Regions from separate parts of the Arthrobacter sp. LAPM80 genome, predicted to be linked through region 1. Evidence: riboswitches for the same ligand, from Rfam matches in the RefSeq annotation. Region 1 holds a riboswitch; each other region holds the start of a gene.
What was found. A riboswitch is a leader RNA that binds a small molecule or an ion and turns the genes downstream of it on or off. The one in region 1 is predicted to bind S-adenosylmethionine.

Region 1 (4,205 bases):
CGCGCCGCGCCGTCGTGCTGGAGACTATCCACAGCCTGGGCAAGCTGAGCACCGAACTGCGCCGGGCCATCGACGCGGCCGACTCAAAGGCCCTCCTCGAGGACCTGTACCTTCCATATAAGTCAACCCGCAAGACCAAAGCCGACGCCGCCCGCGAGGCCGGACTGGAACCCCTGCTCGACGCGCTTCTAAAAGACCCGTCACGGTTCCCTGCGGTGGAAGCGGATTCCTTCGTTGACGCAGGCCGCGGCGTGGCCACCGCTGATGACGCCCTCGCCGGGGCACGGTCCATCCTGATTGAGCGGGCGGGAGCCGACGCGGCACTCGTGGGGGAGCTGCGCGAAAGGCTGTGGAAAAAGGGCCGTCTTCGTTCCTCGGTGAAAACCGGCAAGGACGCCGAGGGCGAGAAGTTCAAGGACTACTTCGACTTCGCCCAGCCCCCGCACACCCTGCCCAGCCACCGGGTCCTTGCCCTGCTGCGTGGCGAAAAAGAAGGTGTGCTTTCCCTCGACCTGAGCGAGGGTGACCCCCGCGACGCCGACGCTCAGGCGCAGGCCCGGGCCGGTTATGAAAACGCGGTGGCCCACTCCCTGGGCATCGTCGATTCCGGTCGGGCCGCCGACTCATGGCTCATGACAAGCGCCCGGCTCGCCTGGCGCACCCGCGTCCTGACCCGCCTTTCAGTTGACCTGCGCGTGCGGCTTTTCCAAAGTGCGGAGGAGGAATCGGTCCGGGTCTTTGCCGCCAACCTGCGTGATGTGCTGCTCGCCGCGCCCGCCGGAAACCGGGCCACCCTCGGCCTGGATCCGGGCCTGCGCACAGGAACCAAGGTTGCCGTGGTTGACGGCACGGGCAAGGTCGCCGCCACCGACACCATCTACCCCCACGCTCCGGTCCGGAAGTGGAATGAATCCCTGGCCACTTTGCTCGCCCTTGCGCAAAAGTACGACGTCGAACTTGTCGCCATCGGCAACGGCACGGCCAGCCGGGAAACAGACAAGCTCGCCACCGAACTCGTGGCAGAGCTCAAGCGCATCGCACCGGAACGCCAGGTGACAAAGCTCGTTGTATCGGAGGCAGGCGCCTCCGTGTATTCGGCCTCGGCACTTGCCGGCGCGGAACTGCCCGGCATGGATGTGTCCCTGCGCGGCGCCGTGTCCATTGCCCGACGGCTGCAGGACCCGCTGGCCGAACTGGTCAAAATCGACCCGAAGTCCATCGGGGTGGGCCAGTACCAGCACGACCTCACTCCGGCGAAGCTTGAACGCTCCCTCGGCGCCGTCGTGGAGGACTGCGTGAACGCCGTCGGCGTCGACCTGAACACGGCCTCGCCCGCGCTGTTGGCGAGGGTTGCCGGCGTCGGGCCGCTCCTGAGCGAGAACATTGTGGCCCACAGGAACGAAAACGGCCCCTTCACCAAGCGCCGCGAGCTGCTCAAGGTCGCCCGGCTGGGACCGAAGGCCTTCGAGCAGTGTGCCGGATTCCTGCGCATCACCGGGGGAGCGGAGCCGCTTGACGCCTCGAGCGTGCACCCGGAGGCGTACGGCGTAGCGCGCAAGATCCTCGCCGCCGTCGGCGCCAAACCGGCCGACATCGCCGGCGGTGTCGGCGCGGTTGCCGCCGTGAACCCTGCCGATTTTGTCGACGGCAGCTTCGGCCTGCCCACCATTGCTGATATTGTTTCCGAGCTGCAAAAGCCTGGCCGCGACCCCCGCCCGCGCTTCGAAACGGCAACCTTCACCGACGGCGTCGAGAAGATCACCGACCTGCGCCCCGGCATGATCCTTGAAGGTACGGTCTCCAACGTTGCAGCGTTCGGCGCGTTCGTGGACATCGGTGTGCATCAGGACGGGCTGGTCCACGTATCGGCCATGAGCAAATCCTTCGTGTCTGACCCGCACACAGTGGTTAAATCCGGGCAGGTGGTCCGGGTCAAGGTCCTGGAGGTCGAGCCCGAACGCAAGCGCATCTCCTTGACCCTGCGCCTGGATGACGATGCTGCTTCCCCTGGTGGTACTTCCAAGCACGACGCCGGCTCCCGCACCCCGGTGCGCAGCCAGCCGCGCGCCGGGGGCCAGGGCGCCCAGGGTCAGGGCGCCGGGGCGGGCCGGAGGGGGCCGGGACAGGCTGGCGCGCGGCCCAACGCTGCCCCGCCGTCCGCCACGAAGGCCGCGCCGCCGTCGGCCACGAAGGCCGCCCCGCCGTCGGCCAACACCGCCATGGCCGAGGCGCTGCGAAGGGCTGGATTGGGCAAGTAGGCCCCGTACGCAACTCAACGCTGCCACGAGTGTCCACATATCGTCGTCTTGAACCGCCGCAGCAACGGCCAAGCGACGTCAAGTGGACACTCACGGAACGTGGCGCCGCAGTCAGCCACTTGTTCGCCATGAACCACTTTTTGGGCCGAATTTCAAGCAGATGTTCGCGAAAAGTCATAAACTCGTCACAATCTTGCGGCGGAGAGGTGTTTCTTCCACACTGGAAATAGGTCATGAGTGTCAGCAATTAGCCCCGGCTTGCTGACCGGCAACCCTCCATCCGCGGTGGGGTGCCCCGGGTGAAGACCTGGCACCGAACCGACCGGTTCCGGTGCAAGCGCGGGCCATCGACGCCAGAGCCCTGCACGCACGATGCGCAGGAGGGCTTTGCTGCAGGCCTCTAGTGTGAAGGAATACATCCATGAGCAACGGTTGGTCATTTGAAACCCGTCAGATCCACGTAGGCCAGGAGCCGGACGTCACCACCGGTGCACGCGCCCTGCCGATCTACCAGACATCATCCTTCGTTTTCCCCTCAGCCGAAAGCGCCGCAGCGCGGTTCGCCCTGGCCGAGCTGGAGCCGATTTACACCCGCATCGGCAACCCCACCCAGGACGCCGTCGAACAGCGCATCGCCAGCCTCGAAGGCGGTGTGGCGGCCCTGCTGCTAGCCTCAGGCCAGGCGGCAACCACTTTCGCCATCTTGAACCTTGCCGAAGCCGGCGACCACATCGTCTCCAGCCCGAGCATCTACGGCGGAACGTACAACCTGTTCGCCAACACCCTTCGCAAGCTCGGCATCGAGGTCACCTTCGTTTCCGACCCCGATGACCTTGACGGGTGGCGTGCAGCCGTGCGCCCCAACACCAAGGCCTTCTTCGGCGAGGTTGTCTCCAACCCGCGCCAGGACGTCCTTGACATTGAGAACATCAGCGCCATCGCCCACGAGGCAGGTGTGCCGCTGCTGGTGGATAACACCCTGGCCACCCCGTACCTGATCCGCCCGCTTGAATGGGGCGCCGACATCGTCATCCACTCCGCCACCAAGTACCTTGGCGGCCATGGCAACGCCATCGCGGGCGTGATTGTCGACGGCGGCAAGTTCGACTTCGCTGCCAACCCGGAGAAGTTCCCCGGCTTCAACACCCCCGATGATTCCTACAACGGCCTGGTCTACGCCCGCGACCTGGGTGTGGGCAGCGCACTGGGTGCCAACCTGGCCTACATCCTCAAGGCCCGGGTGCAGCTGCTGCGCGACCTGGGCTCCGCCGTCGCACCCTTCAACGCCTTCCTCATTGCCCAGGGCATCGAAACCCTGAGCCTGCGCGTCGAGCGCCACGTGAGCAACGCCGTCGCCGTGGCGAGCTGGCTGGAGGAAAACGAGAACGTCGAGGCCGTGGCGTATGCCGGTATCCCCTCCAGCCCGTGGTTCGAGCGCGGCCGCAAGTACGGTCCCAAGGGCACAGGCGCCGTCATCGCCTTTGACATTGTGGGCGGGGCCGAGGCAGGCAAGCGCTTCGTCGACGGCCTTGAACTGCACTCACATGTTGCCAACATCGGCGACGTGCGCTCCCTTGTCATCCACCCGGCGTCGACCACCCACGCCCAACTTTCACCGGAGCAGCAGCTTGCCGCCGGTGTCCGCCCTGGCCTGGTGCGCCTCTCGGTGGGACTGGAGAACATCACCGACATCCTCGCCGACCTCGAAGCCGGGTTCCGCGCCGCAAAATCCGTGAGCTAAATGACTCACCTGATTCATACGGCGACGGAGCAGAAAGTGTTTTCCCCTGAGACTGAAACCGGCACTCCCGAGCCGGCCGGCACCTCCTGGGCTGCCGCCGTCGGCCAAGGCGGCGGGCTGCTGCGCTCGATCCATATCGGTGCGCTGCCGCTGGAAGCCGGGGGCATCCTGCCCTCGGTGACCATGGCCTTTGAATGCTGGGGAAC
Region 2 (4,205 bases), on a different contig from region 1:
GTGTTGACGGCGTTGGCACCACCACACTGACCATCAAGGGCAAGTCCCGCATCGATGTGGACATTGAGTACGCGCCGTCCGAGGACCCCATCGAGGCCATGAGCCTGATCACCGCCGGTATCGTGACGAAGTCCGAGGTCACCGTGACACGCGTTCCCATTGAGTTCATGGAAATTGAACTCAAGGTGCTCGAGCAGATGGGCTTCCGCTACCTCAAGTCCCCCGAGTACATGGCCCGCAACGGCAAGACCCGCCTGGTGGACATCACCACCTTGCCGTCTGAGCTGAAGGCCGCACCGGATAAGATCCACGCCATGCCGTTCCCGGGGCTGAACATTGACAACCTGCCGTTCTTCGCCGTGATCGCCTCGTGCGCCGAGGGTACAACGCTCATCCACGACTGGGTCTACGAGGGCCGCGCCATTTACCTGACGGAACTGAACCGCCTCGGCGCCGGCGTCCGCCTGCTTGACCCGCACCGCATCGACATCAAGGGCCCCGTCGCCTGGCGTGCAGCGGAAATCGGCTGCCCTCCGGCCCTTCGCCCCGCCGCCTGCATCCTGCTGGCCATGCTGGCCGCGAAAGGCACGTCCGAACTGCGCAACATTTACGTGATCGAGCGCGGCTACGAGGACCTGGCCGAGCGCCTAAACACCATCGGCGCCGAGATCGAGTACTTCCAGGACTGATCCGCGCATAAAGTACGACTCCGCGCATAAAGTACGACGTCGGCGGGTGACCGTCAAGGGAAGGGGCCCCGCCGCCGTCGTGCTTCCAGCCTCAACGAGGCGGGCCGGCTAGATTGCGGCCAGGGCCCCGGCCAGATCGGACTTGAGATCCTCGAGGTCCTCCAGCCCGACCGACAGGCGCAGGAAACCGTCGGACAGCCCGATCGCGGCACGACCCTCGGGACCCATGGCGCGGTGCGTCGTGGTGGCCGGGTGGGTGATGAGGGACTTCGCGTCGCCGAGATTGTTGGAGATGTCGATGACCTGCAGCGCATTCAGCAGTGCAAACGCCGCATCCTTCCTGGTCCCACCGGCAGGAGCAGCAAGCTCGAAGGTCAGCACAGTGCCGCCGGCCTTCATCTGCTTTTTGGCCAGCTCGAATTGCGGGTGCGATGGCAGGTGCGGGTACAGCACGCGCGCAACCTGCGGCTGCGCCTGAAGGAACTCACCCAGGGCCAGCGCGTTGTTGCATGAATGGTTGACGCGCAGGCTCATGGTTTCAAGGCCCTTGGTCAGCACCCAGGCATTGAATGAAGACAAGGCGGGCCCGGTGTGGCGCATCAGGTTCCTGACGGGGCCGTCAATGAATTCCTTCGTGCCAAGGATCGCCCCGCCCAAAACCCGGCCCTGCCCGTCAATGTGCTTGGTGCCCGAGTACACGATGATGTCAGCGCCGAAGTCGCCGCAGCGCTGCAGCAGCGGGGTGGCGAACACGTTGTCGGCCACCACCTGGGCGCCGGCGGCGTGGGCGAGGTCGCACACCGCCTGCACGTCAACGATTTCCTGCATCGGGTTCGACGGCGACTCAAAGAACACCGCCGTGGTGGGCACCGACAACGCCTCGCGCCACTGCTGAAGATCCGGTCCGTCAACGAACACCGTCTCCACGCCCCAGCGCGGGAGCAGTTCGTTCAGGATCACGAAGCAGGAGCCAAAGAGCGAGCGAGCAGCCACCACGCGGTCCCCGGCAGCCAACAGCGCACCCAGGGCCGTGAACACGGCCGACATGCCCGACGCCGTCGCAAAGCACGCCTCCTTGCCCTCGAGCAGGCGCAGCCGTTCCTGAAACGTTGCCACCGTCGGGTTGCCGTAGCGCGAGTACACGAACCTGTCGACCTCGCCGGTGAACGCCTGCTCGGCGGCCTCGGCGGACTCGTACACAAAGCCGGAGTTCAGGAAAAGGGCTTCGGAGGTTTCCTGAAAGTTGGTGCGGTCAAGCCCGCCACGCACGGCCCGGGTGTCCTGGGCCCACGTGGCTGCGTGCTCGTTAAAGTTGCTCAATTGCGTTTCCTTGGCTGTCGCTGGTGGTGCGTACTTGTTTTAAGCACGACGGCGGCACAATCGTCGGACGATTGGCGTACCGCGGTGCTGTGTGGGCGGTGCGTTGGGGCTCAGTGGCGTGTCAGTGCCAGGGCAGGTTGCGGTTCTTCCAGCCGTTGGCCACCCTGTCGCCGTAGCTGTCGGGCACGCCCTCAAAGCCCTCGAGAATGTTGTAGGCCGTGTAGCCGGCGGCCGTTGCGGCCTCGGCTGCGGCAATGGAGCGCGCTCCCGAACGGCACAGGAACACGAGTGGCTTCCCGGTGGGCACGGCTGCCTGCAGCTGGGTCAGGAACTGGGGGTTGTTCGTTCCGTCGGCCAGGTTCCACTGGATGAAGACAGGCTCGGTGTCCAGGGTTGAGGTGTCGGGGACGCCGATGTGGGCCCATTCGCCGTCGGTGCGCACGTCAACGAGGACGGCCCCGGCAGCCACCCGGTCCCAGGCCGTGTCGGGGGCTAGGTCGCCGGCGTAGCTCATGCGATGCCCTCGCCATCGAACTCCAGCTCGGCGTCGAGGTCATCAACGGCATTGGCGACTGCGGCATCGCTGGTGGCAATTGCCTGCGGGAGAACCACTGCCTGGGCCGCGATCACCGAGGTGCCGTTGAACGTCACCGCGGGCCCGCCGTGCAGGACGTAGCCGTCTGCCAGGGCTTCGGAAATACGCTCACAAAAGGAGCGGTCGTCGGGGCCGGTGATGAGCCGGTAGGCCAGGGGGGATTCTTCCGCGGACATGATGTCTCCTCATTGCAAGTGGCTGGCATTTGCAAGCGGACGCTGGTGGCGGTGCTTAATACAAAGGGCTCCACCGCAGGAGGGTTCGCGCTTGCAAACATCAGCCGTTGGTAGCTGGGTTTGCCGAGTATTCACCTGAGGCACCCCGCCGGAAAGAGGGTTGCCGGCCAGCAAGTCAGGGCTTTGTGCTGGCACTCATTACTCCCCTTGAAAGTAGCACATCCACCCCCGCAGGCACCCACTAGTTCCAGAGTGTGGCACAACGTGACGCCGGGGATGCGGGGCGGTGACGCCGTGAACTGGCAGAATAGGCTCCATGACCTCCAGCCGCGCCTTTGCCGCCGTCCGTTTCCTGTGCGGGGCGGTGACGCTCATTGCCGTCGGAACCCAGCTGGGTATCCACATCGGCCACGGCTTCAGCGTGTTGAACTTCTTCAGCTATTTCACCAACCTCTCCAACATCTTCGCCGCCGTCGTCCTTGTCGTGGACTCGGTGCTGACGTGGCGCGGGAAAGATTTGGGGCCGGCGTGGGCTTTGCTGCGCTGCATCTCGGTGGTGTGCATGGCCCTGGTTGGCATTGTCTTTAGCGCGCTGCTGAGGGACGTCGATCTGGGCTCCCTGCTTCCGTGGATCAACACCTGGCTGCACTACGTCATGCCTGTCGCGGTGGTGGCCGATTGGCTGATCCAGCCGCCCCGCCACGGAATCCCGCTCAAGCGCGTGGCCGTCGCGGTGGTGTTTCCGCTGGCATACCTGGCCTATTCCCTGACCCGCGGCGCCGCCACAGGGTGGTACGCCTACCCGTTCCTGAACCCGTCGGACGGCGGATATGCGGGCGTGCTGCTGACCTGCCTTTTCATCGCCGTGGGTTTTGTGGCGATGACGCTGCTCATCATGGCACTGGGCAACCAGCTGCGCAGGAAATTGCCCGTGGCGTAGTTCAGAGGGTCTGTGCCAGCAGCGCCGAGAGTTCTGCGCTGAGCCGTTCCCGGATGTCCCTGGTGCCGATTTCCGCACCGTCGATGGTGTTCACTGGTGCCAGCAGACGCATGCTTGAAATGAGCCACACGGCGTCGGCGTCGAGCAGGTCCGCGGGGGTCACGGGGCCGTAGCCAAGCTCCCATCCTGCAGCCTTCGCCGCGGCAAAAAGTGCGCCCTGCGTTGTGCCGGGCAGGATCCCGGTGTCAAGGTGGGGGGTGATGAGCCGCTTGACGGGGACGCCCGAGTCGTCGGATATGTGTGCCAACAGAACGGACGACGTGGGCCCCTCCAACACGAGCGAGTCGCCACTGGTGAAGATAACGTCATCGGCGCCCAGCTTGTGGGCGTGGCGCAGGGCGGCCATGTTCACCGCATAGGAAAGGGTCTTGGCACCCATGAGCAGCCACGGGGCGCGCGCGGCAAGGTCGCTGTCGTAGCCGCGG
Region 3 (4,205 bases), on a different contig from region 1:
CGTGTACTTGCCCGTTCCTGCGCCGACGTCCAGGGCGTCGCGGACGGGAATTCTTGCACCCTCCAGCAACCACTGAAGGGATTCGGCAGGGTAGCCCGGACGGATCTTGTCGTAGTGGCGCCCGCCCTCAAGGAAAGCCGCGGCCATGTCCCTGCGCCGTTCCGCGTCAAAAACCGGTCCGCCTGTGCCTGCCATGGTGCTCCTGAAAAGTTGTGCCGGATGTGCCGTTCAACTTTACCCGCCCCCCAAACGCTCGGTTACATTCGGTGCTTGTTGTGGCAACGCTCGGTTGGTTGATAACCGAGCGTCTGCTGCAAACCCGCAGAAAGTAACCGAGCGTCTGGCGCAAGCAGACCGAAAGTAACCGAGCGTCTGGGTTAGGCGGCGGCGCAGGGGGCTGCGCCCGCGGTGCCCGGGGTGTTCGGCGCCCATTCGGGGTAGGACCTGTTGTCGTTGGCGGGTACCCAGCGGCCGGCGTCAACGACGTAGTCCCAGCCCAATCCGTCACGCAGCAAGGTGGTGATGCCGTCAATGAGCCGCTGCGCATCCTCGCTGCGGGATCCGACACCAAAGCTTGCCCGCAGGGATCCGGAGGGAAGGCCGAGGCGGTTCAGCAGCGGGTGGGCGCAGAACTTGCCGTCGCGCACGCCCACGCCGTGCTCGGCGGAAAGGTATGCGGCGACCAGTCCGGCGTCGTACCCGGTGACCGAGAAGTTCACGACGCCGATGCTGCCGCAGCCAGGGTGGGTGGCGGAGTCGGAGAACAGGGAGTGGACGTTGACGCCGTCGAGCGCCTCGAAGCCTGCCACGAGGTGGGCGCGCAGGAGCTGTTCGTGGTTGTGCCAGTCGTCCGCGTCAAGGCCGGCAAGGACGGTGGCTGCCTTGGCCAGGGTTGCGGCGCCGAGGACGTTGGGGGAGCCGGCCTCGTGGCGGGCGGGGCCGTCGGTCCAGGTGGTCGATTCGAGCCGGACCTCCCGCACGGCGCCGCCGCCGGCGAGGTGGGGTGTGCCGGCATCGAGCCAGTCGGGTCGGCCAACCAAGACGCCTGAACCAAACGGCGCATAGAGCTTGTGGCCCGAGAATGCCAGGTAATCGATGCCGCTGGCAGTCAGGTCAATGCGGCGGTGCGGGGCCAGCTGGGCGGCGTCGACCACGATGCGTGCCCCGTATTGGTGGGCCAGGGCGGCCAGTTCCGCCACAGGGAGCACCTCGCCCGTGACATTCGAGGCACCCGTGACGGCCAGCAGAAGGACGTTTCCGGCGCGCAGCTGCGTCTCAACGCGGGCAAGGGTCGCGGCGATCGATGAGCCGGCGACGACGGATCGGTGCGGCAGCGCCTGCCACGGCAGCAGGTTCGCGTGGTGCTCCAGGTCCAGGTACAGCACCTCGCCATGTGCGTTGGAACGGCCCTCGACGTAGCCGCGCTGCTTGAGGATGCTGTCGACGCAGCCGGCCAAGAGGTTCAGTGAGTCCGTCGTGTTGCGGGTGAAGATGACGGTGTCGTCCTCACGCGCGCGCACAAATTCAGCCACAATGCGGCGCGCATTTTCATACACGGATGTGCTGACCTGCGAGGCGAATCCGGCCCCGCGGTGCACACTGGCGTAGTAGGGGAGCACCTCGTTCAGGTGGGCGGCCACCTCTTCGACGGCCGGGGCCGACGCCGCGTAGTCGAGGTTGGCGTACCGCACGTGGCCGCCCTGGATCAGCGGGGCGGCCAGATCCTGGCCCACGACCGGCAGCAGGGGTGAGTCGGCGAGGGTGGTCTTTTCCAACAGGGCATGGCTCATGAAAAAATTCCTTCAACGGAAGGACCCCTGGCGCTGCCAAGGAGTCCGCGCTTGCCAAGACCGCTCCGGCCTGGCCAGGTCGTCACCCGGGGCACCCCGCCGCGAAAGGAGGGTTGCCGGCCAGCAAACCGGGGTTTAGCGCTGGCACTCGTGACCTATGCAAAGAAGATTAGCCCAAGATCCGCGCCTGCGCATCTATTACGTTGCGTAACGCGGCGGGCCCGGCGAACGGTGGGAAAAAAGAACGACGGCGGGAGGCCGCCGTCGTTCTTAACCCACCTGTGCTGGGGCGTGGAGCTAGCCCAGAAGGTCATCCCAAGCCGGGTTAAGGCGCTGCAGCACCTCGGTGTGGAGGATGGAATTGGTGGCAAGGGCGTTGCCGCCGAAGGGGCCGTCGGCGCCCTCGAGCGAGGTGAAACGGCCCCCCGCCTCGGTGATGATCGGAACGAGCGCGGCCATGTCGTGGAGGTTGAGTTCGGGCTCGCAGGCGATGTCGACGCTGCCCTCGGCGACCATGCAGTACGACCAGAAATCGCCGTACGCGCGGGTGCGCCAGACGTCGTCGGTGAGGGAGATGAACTCGTCGCGGTTGCCGCGCTCGGCCCAGCCCTTCAGGGACGAGTAGGACATGGAGGCGTCCTTGAGCTCGGAGACGTTGGAGACGCGGATGCGCGTGGCGGCGGCGAGCGACCTGCCCATGTAGGCGCCGGTGCCCTGCGCGGCCCACCAGCGCTTGCCCAGTGCGGGGGCGCTGACCAGCCCGACCACGGGGACGCCGTCGTCAACGAGTGCGATCAGCGTGGCCCAGACGGGGACTCCACGGACGAAGTTCTTTGTGCCGTCGATGGGATCGATGATCCAGCGGCGCGAACCCTGGCCCGTGCTGCCAAACTCCTCGCCCAGGACGGCATCGCGCGGACGTGCCCGGGCCAGCTGACTGCGGATCGACTCCTCTGCGGCCTTGTCCGCATCCGTCACCGGGGTCAGGTCCGGCTTGGTCTCGATGGCCAGGTCAAGGGCCTTGAAACGGGACATGGTGAGGGAATCCACGCTGTCGGCCAGCACGTGGGCCAGGCGGAGGTCGTCGTTGTAGGTCTGGTGTTCGATCGTCATGTAGATCACGCTATCGTGGTTTGCGCCAAACACCCGGTTAGACGCCGGTCGTGGCACCCGAACGCCTGCACAATGCAGGTGGCCCGCTCCGTTATGCGTTGAGTTCGAGGTTGGACCCGGCGCATAAACCGTTATGCGCCGAACCCGGGTGTGAGTCCGGCGCAGAAGAGGACGGGTCAGTCCGTGACGCCCAGTTCCTTTTCAGCGGCCCGGCCCTCTGTCCGATCGCTTGTGCCCAGCAGACGGCGCAGCGAGGCAAGGCGGGCAGGTCCCGACGGACCGGCGTGACCTGCTGCAACGTACGGGTCAAGCCCGCAGTTCACCGCTGCGGTGTCGTGCTTGCAGCCGCGTTCGCAGTCGTCAGTGCCTGGTTGGAGGTCGGGGAAGGCATGCAGGATCCTGTCGGGATCCACATGGGCCAGCCCAAAGGAGCGGATGCCGGGGGTGTCGATGATCCACGAGCCCGGCAGCGCATCCTGCAACTGCAGGGCGAGCGCGGAGGAGGACGTGTGGCGGCCGCGGCCCGTGACGGCATTGACTCCGCCGGTGGCCCGCTGAGAACCTGTCAGGGCATTGACCATGGTTGACTTGCCCACACCCGAATGGCCAACAAGCACACTGACCTTCCCGTCGAGGTAGCCGTGCAGCTGCTCCACCGCGCCGCCAGCGAGCAGTGCGGAGTCGCCGTCGTCGCTGCGCGCATCAATGCCCGAGGCGCCGTCGGCTGCCGTGCGGCTGATGATGACAGTCATGTCCAGATGCTCGTAGTTGGCCAGCAGCTCGGACGGGTCCTTGATGTCTGTCTTGGTGATCAGCAACAGCGGGGCGATGCCTGCGTCGTAGGCGGCAACCAGGGCGCGGTCGATGAAGCCTGTGCGTGGCTCCGGGTTGGCCGCGGCCACGACGATGACAAGCTGGTCCGCGTTGGCCACCACCACCCGCTCGATGGGATCGGTGTCGTCGGCGCTGCGGCGTAGCAGCGTGCGGCGCTCCTCGATGCGCACAAGCCTTGCCAGGGTGTCGGGCTTGCCGGTGGTGTCGCCCACGAGGGATACGAAGTCTCCGGCCACCACGGGATTGCGCCGCAGTTCCCTGGCCCGTGCTGCGATCAGGGTGCGTTCGGAGGGCTGGTTTTCATCCACGATGGCCGTGTAGCGCCCGCGGTCAACCGTGACAATCCGCCCGATGACGGCGTCCTCGTGGGCGGGCCTGTCCTTGGTGCGCGGCCGGCTGCCCTTCTTGTTGGCCCGCACGCGGACATCGGACTCGTCCCAGTTGCTGTAATCCTTTGCCATGTCCTAC
Region 4 (4,205 bases), on a different contig from region 1:
GCCAACCTTGGTGCCTACCTATCAACATACGACGCCGGGACCCTCGAAGGTGCCTTGCTCACCTTGGCAGCCGTCCCCGGCTTCCGCCCCTCGGTCACCGAGTGGGCAAGGGCCGCGTTCGAGGTGGTCGAGGAATACCCGCAGGGGGCGCCGACCCTTGGCATTCCCACCTGGTTCTACGGTCACGAACCGCCCAACGTCTTTGCCACGAAAATTGCCAAGTACTTCACCAACGCCCTGCGCGAGGCGGTCCTGCTTGACAGGTCCCGGGGTGGCATTGTGTTCCTGCCCGGCGCCGCGGGGACGGTTCAGGAGATCTTCCAGGACGCGTGTGAGAACTACTACGCCGCAGAGGGCGCAGTCGCCCCCATGGTGCTGGTGGGTCGGCGCTATTGGGAGGAAGAGGTGCCCGTGACGCAGCTGTTGACAACATTGGCCGCGGGCCGTGCCATGGCGGCCCACGTGCACATTGTGGATTCAGTGCAGGAGGCTTGCGCCGTCGTCGCCGGTTAGCCGCCTGCGGGCGCCGGGCACTCCCATCCTCACCGGGAACTGCGGGATTATGACCCGATCAGGCCGCCAGACGCCAGGCCGAGAAGGTACGTCGCGGCGGCGGCTCCCATGCCGATGCCCAGCTGGCGCAGGCCGCGCCACAACGGGGAAGCGCCCGAAAGCAGGCCCACCACGGCGCCAGTTCCCATGAGTGTGATGCCGACAAGCACGCAGGAGAGCAGGAGCGCACCCATCCCTGTCAGGCCAAAGAGGAACGGAATGATGGGGATGATGGCACCCGAGGCGAAGAAGCAAAAGCTCGACGTCGCGGCCCCCCACGCGGTGCCGAGGGTCTCGTGCTCGTCGACTTCCTCGAACTTGTCCGGCTGCAGCGACGTGCTGGGGTCGCAGTCGCAGCTGTACTGGCCCAGGCGCTCGGCCGCACGGTGTTCCGCAGTTTCACGGGACATGCCGCGCGCCAGATAAACGAGTACGAGTTCGTTGTTCTCAAGATCCAGGGAGGGGGCCGCTGTCAGCGTAACCTGGGTCGGCTGGGAAGCGTCGATCAGCTCACGCTGGGACCTGACGGAGACATATTCCCCGGCGCCCATGGACAGTGCACCCGCCAGCAGACCGAACACGCCGCTGAACAGGACCACTTGGCTGGACACCCCGGTCGCCCCCATGCCAACAACAAGTGAGAGGTTGCTGACAAGGCCGTCGTTTGCGCCGAAAACCGCGGCACGGAAGGATCCAGAAAGGCGGATGCGTCCACGGGTTGCCAGACCGCGGACAACCTCCTCGTGGATTGCCTCGTCGGCAGCCATGGTGTCGGTGGCGTCGGCGTCAGTGGCGTAGGGGGAGCGGGACTCCGCGCGTTGGGCCAGTGCCAGCACGAAGACCGAACCAAAGCGCCGGGCCAGCAGGCCAAGCAGGCGGTTGTGCAGGGATGGGTGGACGGGCTTTTTCGCGTGTTCGCCCAAAAGCCCGAGCCAGTGCTGCTCGTGGCGGCCCTCGGCTGCCGCCAGGGAGAGCAGGATGGTCTGCTCCTCACCGTCACGGCGCATGGCAAGGTCACGGTATACGGAAGCTTCAGCGCGTTCGTCGGCCAGGTATTGGCGCCAGCGCTTGATTTCAGCGGCTGTTGGTATGCGTTCAGGCACGGTGATGCTCCTCAAAGTCAGCCATCACTGTAGCGCCTTATTGGCCGTAATAGTGGCCGGTGGGCCTAGGGAAGCGGTTTCGGTCCGCCGCAATTCTGGCCGGGGCCTGCGCCCGACCGATCCATTCCCTGCGCCGAGGAACTGGCATAGGCTGTGTAGCCAACGGCCGTCCGTATCGGCGCCGCTGTCCTGAAGGCGGTTGTCGAATGCCCGAGATCCTGTTCCCGATGATGACGGGAGACGCCTCCGAGCCTGGCGTGCTGTCCACCTGGTACGTAGCCGACGGCGATCCGGTGCAGGAAAAGCATCTCCTCGCCGAGGTGTCCATTGACAAGGTCGACGCCGAAATTTACTCCCCGGCGGCCGGAACGGTCCGCCTGCGGGTCGCCGAGGGGGACGAAGTTGCCCAGGGGGCCGTGATCGCCGTCATCGAATGACAGGGGACAAGCATGCCGCCGCGTCGGGACAGCCCTACTGTTTCGCCAGCCTGAAGCCGACGCCACGCCCGGCCCGCACTCCTGTCTGCGCCACCGTGACAACCAAGGTGCCGATGCCAGGAATCCACCTGGCCGGGCGCACCGCCTGGGTCAGCGCCTGCACCAGTTGTTCTGCCTCCGCAGACCAATAGGCATGGTGTCCTGCGGGCGTGACAAACGTAACGGTGCCAAGATTCAAGTCCACGGCAGGAAGTACGGGGATGCCGGATGGACGTGCCAGAGCGCCGGCCTGAAGGGATTTTGCGGGTGCCACATTTGTAACAGTCATGGTCAGGACCTTTGTGTGCTCTTGCCTGCGCCGGACGGCAGCGGGCCGCTTCGTCATCTGAACCACCCATGAAGCCTGGGGTTGGCGTGCGACCAGTCGGAGCTTGGCATCGCATCTCTTGAAGTTGGAACAACACTACTCCCGTCGCATGCGGCAGCGGCTGGCGGCGTCATATATGACGTAGCCAGCCGCCGTCGTACTTTAAGTAACCAGCCCGCAAAAAACGACGAGCAATCACGATCTCTGGGTGATTGCTCGCCGTTTTTTGCGGGCTGGTTGCAAAGCGGGAGGCTACTTGGAGGCAACCGTTTCAATGTCGTCTGCATTGGAGTCGGTGGATGCTGCTGCCAGGCGGTCGTCCCAGGCCTTGCGGATGTGGGCCGGGGTTGCCGGGGTCCGCAGGGAAACCACGACGTAGACCACAAGCGCGGCGATGAGGCCGAAGTAGATGGGCTCGTTGGCGTAGATGCCATCGGCACTGGGGATCGCCCCTGTGGCGTACAGGACAAGCAGGACGATGGTCAGGACGCAGCCGACAGCGATGGACCAGGCGGCGCCCAGGCCGGTTCCGCGCTTCCATACCAGGCCACCGATGATGGCGACGAGCAGGCCGCCGACAAGGATGTCGTACGCGATGGTCAGGGCAAACACCACGTCATTGACCACGATGGAGATCAGCACCACCACGATGCCAAGGACCAGCACATACAGGCGGTTGGCGTTCACGTCGTGCTCGGGGTTGGAGGTGTCAGAGCTGTCGATCTTCTTGCCGAACCAGCTGGCCACGAACGGGACGACGTCCTTGCGTGCCACCGTTGCGGCGGCGATCAGGGAGCCTGAGGCCGTGGACATCATGGCAGCGACGGCGGCGGCCAGAACGATGCCGCCGATGCCCATCGGCAGCAAGTGGGTGGCAACTTCGGCATATACAACGTCCTTGCCCAGGGTGGCGACATCAATGTCGGGGAGGGCCACACGGGCTGCCAGGCCGATCAGGGCGCCGGCAACACCGTACAGGATGCAGTACATGCCGGCCGTGGCGCCGCCCCAGCGGGCAACTTCGGGGGTGCGGGCGGTGAAGACTCGCTGCCAGATGTCCTGGCCGATGAGCAGGCCCAGCGTGTAGACAACGAAGTACGTGATGATGGTCTGGGTGCCGATGCCGTCCCACTGGAAGAAGCTTGCATCAACGCGTTCCTTGATGCCGTCAATCCCGCCGGCTGCATTCCAGGCGAAGGGGAGCATGAGGAGGAAGACGCCGACTGTCTTGATGACGAACTGCACCTGGTCGGCCAGGGTGATGGACCACATGCCGCCAATGGTGGAGTAGACCAGCACGATGGCGCCACCGACGGCGATCGCCAGCCAGCGGTCCCAGCCGAAGAGCACCACGAAGATGGTGGCGTAGGCGCCGGTTGAGGTTGCCGAAATCATGATGGTGTAGGCCAGCATGACGATGCCTGAAACCTTCGTTGTTTCCTGGCCGTAGCGCAGGCTCAGCATTTGTGAGACGGTGTAAATCTTCAGTTTTTGCAGGGTGGGTGCGAACAGCACGCTCAGCAGCAGCACGCCGACGCCGATGGCGACCACCAGCCACATGCCCGAGATGCCGAACTTGTAGCCGAGCCCCACGCCGCCAACTGTTGACGCGCCACCGAGGACGACGGCGGCCATGGTGCCTGTGTACAGGAAAGGGCCAAGGCGGCGGCCGGCAACGAGGAAGTCACTGTTGCTCTTGGTCCGCGACTTGCCCCACCAGCCAAAGGCCAGCATGGCGACCAGATA

Region 2: another riboswitch for S-adenosylmethionine. It lies ahead of AAGW05_RS08215 (DUF1737 domain-containing protein); the one in region 1 lies ahead of AAGW05_RS07710 (bifunctional o-acetylhomoserine/o-acetylserine sulfhydrylase).
Region 3: another riboswitch for S-adenosylmethionine. It lies ahead of AAGW05_RS00900 (aminotransferase class V-fold PLP-dependent enzyme); the one in region 1 lies ahead of AAGW05_RS07710 (bifunctional o-acetylhomoserine/o-acetylserine sulfhydrylase).
Region 4: another riboswitch for S-adenosylmethionine. It lies ahead of AAGW05_RS02775 (hypothetical protein); the one in region 1 lies ahead of AAGW05_RS07710 (bifunctional o-acetylhomoserine/o-acetylserine sulfhydrylase).

Annotation. Positions count from the first base shown of each region.
Region 1 covers NZ_JBCHVD010000005.1:178,066-182,270, reverse strand. The annotation lists gene AAGW05_RS07715 (Tex family protein) at 1-2,258, shown strand, start outside; SAM riboswitch class IV at 2,488-2,604, shown strand; gene AAGW05_RS07710 (bifunctional o-acetylhomoserine/o-acetylserine sulfhydrylase) at 2,680-3,999, shown strand; gene metX (homoserine O-acetyltransferase MetX) at 4,036-4,205, shown strand, end outside.
Region 2 covers NZ_JBCHVD010000006.1:82,605-86,809, reverse strand. The annotation lists gene AAGW05_RS08230 (UDP-N-acetylglucosamine 1-carboxyvinyltransferase) at 1-689, shown strand, start outside; gene AAGW05_RS08225 (O-succinylhomoserine sulfhydrylase) at 798-2,009, opposite strand; gene AAGW05_RS08220 (rhodanese-like domain-containing protein) at 2,131-2,523, opposite strand; gene AAGW05_RS08215 (DUF1737 domain-containing protein) at 2,520-2,780, opposite strand; SAM riboswitch class IV at 2,863-2,983, opposite strand; gene AAGW05_RS08210 (Pr6Pr family membrane protein) at 3,097-3,720, shown strand; gene AAGW05_RS08205 (aminodeoxychorismate lyase) at 3,722-4,205, opposite strand, start outside.
Region 3 covers NZ_JBCHVD010000001.1:207,705-211,909, forward strand. The annotation lists gene AAGW05_RS00895 (class I SAM-dependent methyltransferase) at 1-195, opposite strand, end outside; gene AAGW05_RS00900 (aminotransferase class V-fold PLP-dependent enzyme) at 378-1,790, opposite strand; SAM riboswitch class IV at 1,833-1,946, opposite strand; gene hisN (histidinol-phosphatase) at 2,088-2,903, opposite strand; gene rsgA (ribosome small subunit-dependent GTPase A) at 3,080-4,198, opposite strand; gene aroA (3-phosphoshikimate 1-carboxyvinyltransferase) at 4,202-4,205, opposite strand, start outside.
Region 4 covers NZ_JBCHVD010000002.1:82,776-86,980, forward strand. The annotation lists gene AAGW05_RS02760 (LOG family protein) at 1-513, shown strand, start outside; gene AAGW05_RS02765 (VIT1/CCC1 transporter family protein) at 561-1,655, opposite strand; gene AAGW05_RS02770 (biotin/lipoyl-containing protein) at 1,862-2,092, shown strand; gene AAGW05_RS02775 (hypothetical protein) at 2,127-2,420, opposite strand; SAM riboswitch class IV at 2,433-2,544, opposite strand; gene AAGW05_RS02780 (sodium:solute symporter) at 2,712-4,205, opposite strand, start outside.